DNA from 2 places in the Paenibacillus wynnii genome. Region 2 is predicted to be linked to the other one. Evidence: predicted binding sites of a transcription regulator. Region 2 holds the regulator's gene; the other holds the start of a gene.
The links. The regulator CtsR, encoded in region 2, represses protease genes until heat stress. The targets are predictions, from matches to a motif close to ATGGTCAATAAAGGTCAAACA.
Positions count from the first base shown of each region.

Region 1: the regulator CtsR is predicted to act here: its motif matches at 1,997-2,017, upstream of clpP (ATP-dependent Clp endopeptidase proteolytic subunit ClpP).

Region 1 covers NZ_JQCR01000002.1:1,849,796-1,853,214, reverse strand. The annotation lists gene PWYN_RS10775 (PdaC/SigV domain-containing protein) at 1-498, shown strand, start outside; gene PWYN_RS10770 (GDSL-type esterase/lipase family protein) at 603-1,238, shown strand; gene clpP (ATP-dependent Clp endopeptidase proteolytic subunit ClpP) at 1,313-1,909, opposite strand; tRNA gene PWYN_RS10760 (tRNA-Arg) at 2,104-2,178, opposite strand; gene PWYN_RS10755 (sugar-binding transcriptional regulator) at 2,481-3,419, shown strand, end outside.
Region 2 covers NZ_JQCR01000002.1:2,690,896-2,694,314, forward strand. The annotation lists gene PWYN_RS14560 (GNAT family N-acetyltransferase) at 1-946, shown strand, start outside; gene PWYN_RS14565 (CtsR family transcriptional regulator) at 1,306-1,767, shown strand; gene PWYN_RS14570 (protein-arginine kinase activator protein McsA) at 1,798-2,322, shown strand; gene PWYN_RS14575 (protein arginine kinase) at 2,351-3,418, shown strand.

The sequences.
Region 1 (3,419 bases), 840 kb from region 2:
AATGACACCTTGAAGCAGACTATAATGAGTTTTGCGGTGGCAGCTGAGAAAGAAATTGCGAATAAAACAGAAGAGGATCGCCCATACGAATTCGAAAGTAATTATATAGTTACGTACAACCAAAATGGCATCTTGAGTCTGGTTACGGAGCAGTTTAGTTATACAGGCGGCGCCCACGGAATGACTTATCGCAACGCCTTCACCTTCTCACTGAAGGATGGCAAGCGTCTGTTGCTGGGTGATCTGTTCGGAGCCAATTCCAACTACAAGAAAGAGCTTAATGCCAAGCTTAGTAAGCTGATTAAGGCTGAGGGTGGCTATCTGGGTGGATTCAATGGTCTGAATACCGAGAAATACTTTTACTTAAAAGAGGGCAAGGTCGTCATCTTCTTTCAGTTATATGAATATACAGCCTACGCTCAAGGGTTCCCAACCTACACATTCAATTTCACCGAACTACTGCCGGATGGAACCAGCCCATTTGCCAAGTTGAAATAAGGTTAAATTTCAGCACCAGCTATGGACATCTCCCCGTTACCTATTACGGCTCCAGCTCATATCCTAAATTATGAATTTAGCATATGAATGGGGAGGGGAGAATCATGAGGTACCGATATACTGCGATCGGGGATTCACTGACAACAGGATTTGGTGCGCTGCCCGGTAATGGGTTCGTGCCGGTGTACAGCAGGATGGCTGAGGCGAGGCTTCGCTCCAAGGTTGTCTATACGAATCTAGGCGTGAACGGGTTAACAACAGGAGAACTGGAACAGCGATTACGCGGAAATAGTATGTACCGTCAGGCACTTCAGGAAGCTGATCTTATCACTCTATCTATTGGTGGGAACGACCTCATTCGTGCGGCTAAATCCTCAGCGGGACAGCAAGGGAGTACCCCGGTTGTGCTGCGAAAAGCCTTGCAGGAATGTCAGAAGAACTTCGACGGAATTATGGGTACATTGTGGCAGTTGAAAAGGAATTCGGCAAGCCCTTATATTATCCGGATTGTTGGGTTGTATAATCCCTATCCAAGACTTGATGAAGCGTCTAATTGGGTCATGCAGTTCAATCGGCATGCCTCACAGTACAATAGCCGGAGTTGTGGGTTTGCATCCATTTACAATAGTTTTGCGGGGAATGAAAGAGAATTGTTATTCTTAGATCATATTCATCCTAATAAACGGGGTTACTATGTAATTGCCGAGAAGCTAAACCATCTGGGTTACGGTATGTTGTAATGAAAGATTCTGCTAATAAAAGACCCCGTATCTGCGTTTGAGGCAGATACGGGGTCTTATTCATTTCAAGTGTCTTATACACCGACTGGCAGTGTTTTCTCAATAACCTTATCAACGATACCATATTCAGCTGCTTCAGCAGCAGTCATGAAGTAATCACGATCTGTATCTTTCTCGATACGTTCTATCGGCTGGCCGGTACGCTCGGACAAAATGCGGTTCAACTTGTCGCGAAGCTTAAGAATGCGGCGTGCACGGATTTCGATGTCCGATGCCTGACCTTGAGCACCGCCCAAAGGCTGGTGAATCATAATTTCACTGTTCGGCAATGCAAAGCGTTTACCTTTGGCACCAGCATTTAACAGGAAGGCTCCCATAGAAGCTGCCATACCCACACAGATGGTAGATACATCAGGTTTAATGTATTGCATTGTATCAAATATAGCCATACCCGCAGTAATGGAACCACCCGGACTGTTCACATATAGATGAATGTCCTTATCCGGTTCCTCGGCAGCTAGAAATAGCATTTGCGCGATAATGGAATTGGCTACCACGTCATTAACCTCTGTTCCAAGGAAAATGATGCGGTCCTTCAGCAGGCGGGAATAGATGTCATAAGCGCGCTCGCCGCGGTTGCTTTGTTCTACGACCATAGGAATATAACTCACGTGGAAAACCTCCTTGAGATTGGCTGTTAGAATGTCTTTCTTAGTTACTCTTACCGTAATAACCACATGATAAACAAATTCAAACAAAAAGTCAAAGAAAGTCAAACTTATTGCAAAAAAAAAGAGCCATTCATTGGCACTTTGGTTAAATCATATTATAGGCGTTGCTAAAAAATACATATTATTAAAAATAATGGCGCGCCCGCCAAGAATCGAACTTGGATCTCAGGCTTCGGAGGCCTACGTCATATCCATTGGACCACGGGCGCAACAGAAATTATTATAATACGAATGAGATGCAAAAGCAAGGAATATCTCCGTGCTCCTCTAGCAGTAACATGATGGCTGTCTTTTATAAAGAAGCCTTATCCGCTGATAACTACCCTATATAAGAGACCCCTTAATGTTATTAATGTATAAGAAGAAAGGCGGTTGTGAATTCTACTCTCGGAAGACTTGCTTTCAGGGCAAAATTTGGGTAAGATATGGGTGGGACTTAAAAAGTTAGCCCGGGACATTTTGAGACCATGACAAAGGGAATAGAGAAAGACGAAGTTGCAGGAGTGAAAGCATGCGTAACTTATTAGAAATACAAAAGCAGCTTCTGCCTGATCTCATGGAAACCCTTAAGAGACGGTATACGATTCTTCATCAGATCATGCTGTCCGATATTATTGGGCGCAGAACGCTTGCCGCTTCCTTGAACATGACGGAGCGCACCTTGCGTGCCGAGACGGATCTTCTGAAATCGCAGGGGCTTATCGAGATCGACAGTGTGGGTATGCGAACCAGTGATGCTGGCCGCAGCTTGCTGGATCTGTTGGAGCCAATCGCTAAGAGCTTGTTTGGTCTAGACGATCTGGAGGAGAAGATACGGTCAACGTACGGTCTGAGTAAAGTAATTGTTGTCCCTGGTGATTGTGAAACATCCCCGTTCACCAAACGTGAGCTTGGGCGCGCAGGTGCCAAAGCATTGCTAAGTGTGCTTCGGAGCGATGACACGATTGCTGTAACTGGCGGCTCCACATTGGCCGAAATGGCGGATCAGCTTACACCGCCGCTACCTCTATCTTACAAGGATGCCTGGTTCGTACCGGCTCGTGGAGGATTAGGAGAAAGTATGGAGATACAAGCCAATACGATTGCCTCAACAATGGCAAAACGAGTTGGAGCGCAATACCGCTTGCTGCATGTTCCAGATCTGCTTGGTGAGGATGCATACCAGTCCCTTGCCCAGGATTCCAATACAAGGGAGATTGTGCAGATCATCCGTCGTTCACGTATTATTGTTCACGGAATTGGAGACGCCATCGAAATGACTCGACGCCGGAAGCTGGATGAGGCAACGGTCTTGGAGATTCAGGAAGAAGGCGCGGTAGCCGAATCATTCGGTTATTATTTTAATGAAGATGGGCAGGTTGTTCACACTATGCTTACGATGGGACTGCGTCTTGAGGATATCATTCGCACGGAAGTCGTAGTCGGTATAGCTGGGGGTAAACGCAAATCC
Region 2 (3,419 bases):
TGCAGGTGTGGCGACCTGGCCCGAGAACCGTAGACAAGGTCTTGTGGCTAAGTTGCTTACGCATGCGCTTGAAAAGATGAATGATTCTGGACAACTGTTATCCTTCTTACATCCGTTCTACGTACCCTTCTATCGTAAGTTTGGTTGGGAAATCTACTGTGAATATAAGAAATACACTATTCCTGTTGCAAAATTTCCGCTGAAGACCGAGATTGAAGGCAAAGTAAAGCGTGATGTGAATGATATTAATGTAATGAGTATTTTATATACTGAATTTGCCTCCAAGTATAACGGGACATTGGACCGTAGCCAGGACTGGTGGGAGAATGCAATTGTGAATGAGGAAGGCCATGATGCGGTTTTTTACTCAACGTTAGGTAAGCCAGAAGGTTATGTGCTGTATAAAATAGAGAACAAAGAGCTGATTATTGATGAGTTCATCTATTTAAATGAGCAAGCCCGCCGAGGATTGTGGAGCTTTCTATGCAATCATGACTCCATGATTTCTCAGGCTTTGCTGAAGTTGGTTCCGGCTGACGATTGCCTTCCCTACTTACTTCCTGATCCGCGCATTCCTCAAGAGAATTTTCCTTACTTTATGGCGAGAATTGTGAATGCTAAAGCATTTGTGGAAGGATATTCTTTTGCTGAAGGAGTTCAGGGTAAGGCTACACTTTGTATTAAGGATGATTATGCTCCGTGGAATGCCGGATTGTGGGAGTGGAATGTGTCAGGTGAAGGTCAATCGTCCCTGGTGCGTTCTGAGGGTGATTCTTCCCAAGCGGATTTGATCTGTGATATTGGAGCATTTACGGTTCTTTTGCTTGGCTATAAACGCCCAGAGGAGATGTACCGTTTTGGAGCTTTGACGGGTGACCCTTCTGCGGTATCCTGGTTGGAAAAGGCTGTTCCGCGGGCACAAACCGCTTTATTGGACTATTTTTAAATAGATAGGGTGTCATTTCATTGTTCAAAATGAAAAAATAAGAGGCATCCTCTTGGCATTCCCAGAGAATATGCTATAATATTAAATAAGTCAAAGAAAGTCAAAGTCAACGGAGTCAACAACTGGACAATAAGGAAATGCTAATAACCTAATTAATACCCACTGAGTATGTGAAGTACCGTGAAGTGGTCACACTAAGAAGGTCGAATGCACAAATATCAAGGAATGATTTCAGTTCATACGGTTAATTAGTAGCCTGGATTCGAAATTTTACTCTTTGGTTAAGCTTCCTTATAGGTTCTCGCCTTACAGGCGGTTGGTCGGTTGGACTCTAAGCTTATAACACTGGAGGATGAGTGATGCGTAATATCTCCGATATTATCGAACAATATCTGAAGAATATTTTGCATGAAAGTCCTGAAGGTACGGTGGAAATCCAGCGTAATGATCTGGCGGACCAGTTCTCCTGCGTACCGTCACAGATCAATTATGTTATTAGTACGCGCTTCACTTTGGAAAAAGGCTACCTGGTGCAGAGTAAACGCGGCGGCGGTGGTTATATTCGGATACAACGCTTTGAGCTTCCTCAGAATGTGGCGTTGTATGCGCATCTTAATCACACGATAGGCAGTGAAATTGACCAAAGTGCTGCAGAGGGGCTGATTTATCAGCTGGAGGAAGCCTGTTTTCTAAGCGAACGGGAAGCGTGTCTCTTACGTGCCGCCGTTTCCCGGGATTGCCTGACCATCAAGCTTCCGTACCGGGATGAGGTTCGTGCCAAACTTATGAAGGCGATGATCATTTCGTTATTGGGTAAATAATTGTCAATCTAAGGGAGGGACTCCGCCGTTATGCTCTGTCAGGAATGCGGTGTCAAGCAAGCAACACTCCACTTCACCAAAATTGTGAATGGGGAGAAAACAGAATTTCATATTTGTGAGAGCTGTGCTCGAGAAAAGGGTGAATTAATTCCAGGAACCCCGGGAGGCTTTTCCATCCACAGTCTGCTGTCGGGATTGCTCGACCTGGAAGGCCCGGGCAAAGAAAAGTCAGCCGCATCCAAGATTGCACAAACGCAAGCCTGCGTGGAATGTGGTATGACTTATTCCCAGTTCAGTAAACTGGGGCGCTTCGGTTGCAGCTCCTGTTATAAATATTTTAACAGTGGTTTGGATCCTCTCTTCAAGAGGGTACACGGAAGCACCTTGCATGTCGGAAAAATCCCCAAACGAGCCGGTGCACAAATTGTGGTAAGGCGGCAGATTGAGGAAATGAAGCAGGAACTCGGAATAAGTATTTTGCAGGAAGAGTTCGAGAAGGCTGCCGAGCTTCGGGACCACATACGCCGACTTGAAAAAGAAATTGCACAAGAGTAAAGTCTTTGATATATAGGGAGGACACGATATGCCAAGTCTTCGGTTCACCGAACAAGCACTCAGCGACTTTATGCGCAGTGGCGGCGGAAGCCATTCCGAGATTGTCATTAGCAGCCGTGTTCGGATCGCCCGCAATTTGCAGCACATTCCTTTTCCACTGCTGGCTTCATTAAAGCAATCAGAAGAGGTACTGGAGCAGCTTACTCCCGTATTTGGCGGAGAAGAGGCGACGGAATACGGTTCTTTTCAGTTGGTGAAACTTGTTGATTTAGAGGATCTGGATAAAAAGGTATTGGTGGAGAAGCATCTCATCAGCCCTAGTCTGGTCAATGAATCAAAGGGTGGGGCCGTCATGCTGAATGAAGATGAGTCCGTCAGTATTATGATTAACGAAGAGGACCATCTTCGCATACAATGTTTGTTTCCGGGCTTTCAGGTTCAAGAGGCCTGGGAACGTGCAACAGCTATCGACGATATTTTTGAAGAAACTGTTAATTATGCTTTTGATGATAAAAGAGGTTATCTAACCAGTTGTCCCACGAATGTAGGAACAGGACTTAGGGCTTCGGTTATGATGCATCTACCTGCTTTGGTAATGAGCCACCAGATCAATCGTATCCTGTCTGCGGTTAACCAAGTGGGCTTAACGGTAAGAGGGATTTACGGAGAGGGCAGTGAGGCGGTCGGGAATATTTTTCAGATTTCCAACCAGATCACACTGGGCCAGTCCGAAATCGAAATTATAGACAATCTTCAAAGTGTAGTTATGCAAATTATAGAACATGAACGAAATGCACGTGAACGTCTGCTTGCCGATTCCGCGCTGCGAATAACTGATCGAGTAATGCGCTCCTACGGTATTTTATCGTATGCAGCTGTACTTGAGCTCAAGGAATCGGCACAGCGATTGTCTGATATACGGTTAGGAGTTGACCTGGGTATACTTCAAGGCCCTTCAGTTTCAATAATGAATGAGCTGAACGTGAAGACGCAGCCAGGATTTCTGGAGAAGATGTTCGGCGATGAAATGAGCACTACCGAAAGAGATATGTACCGGGCGAAGCTGCTCAGGGAAACTTTGGGAACCAAAAATTAAT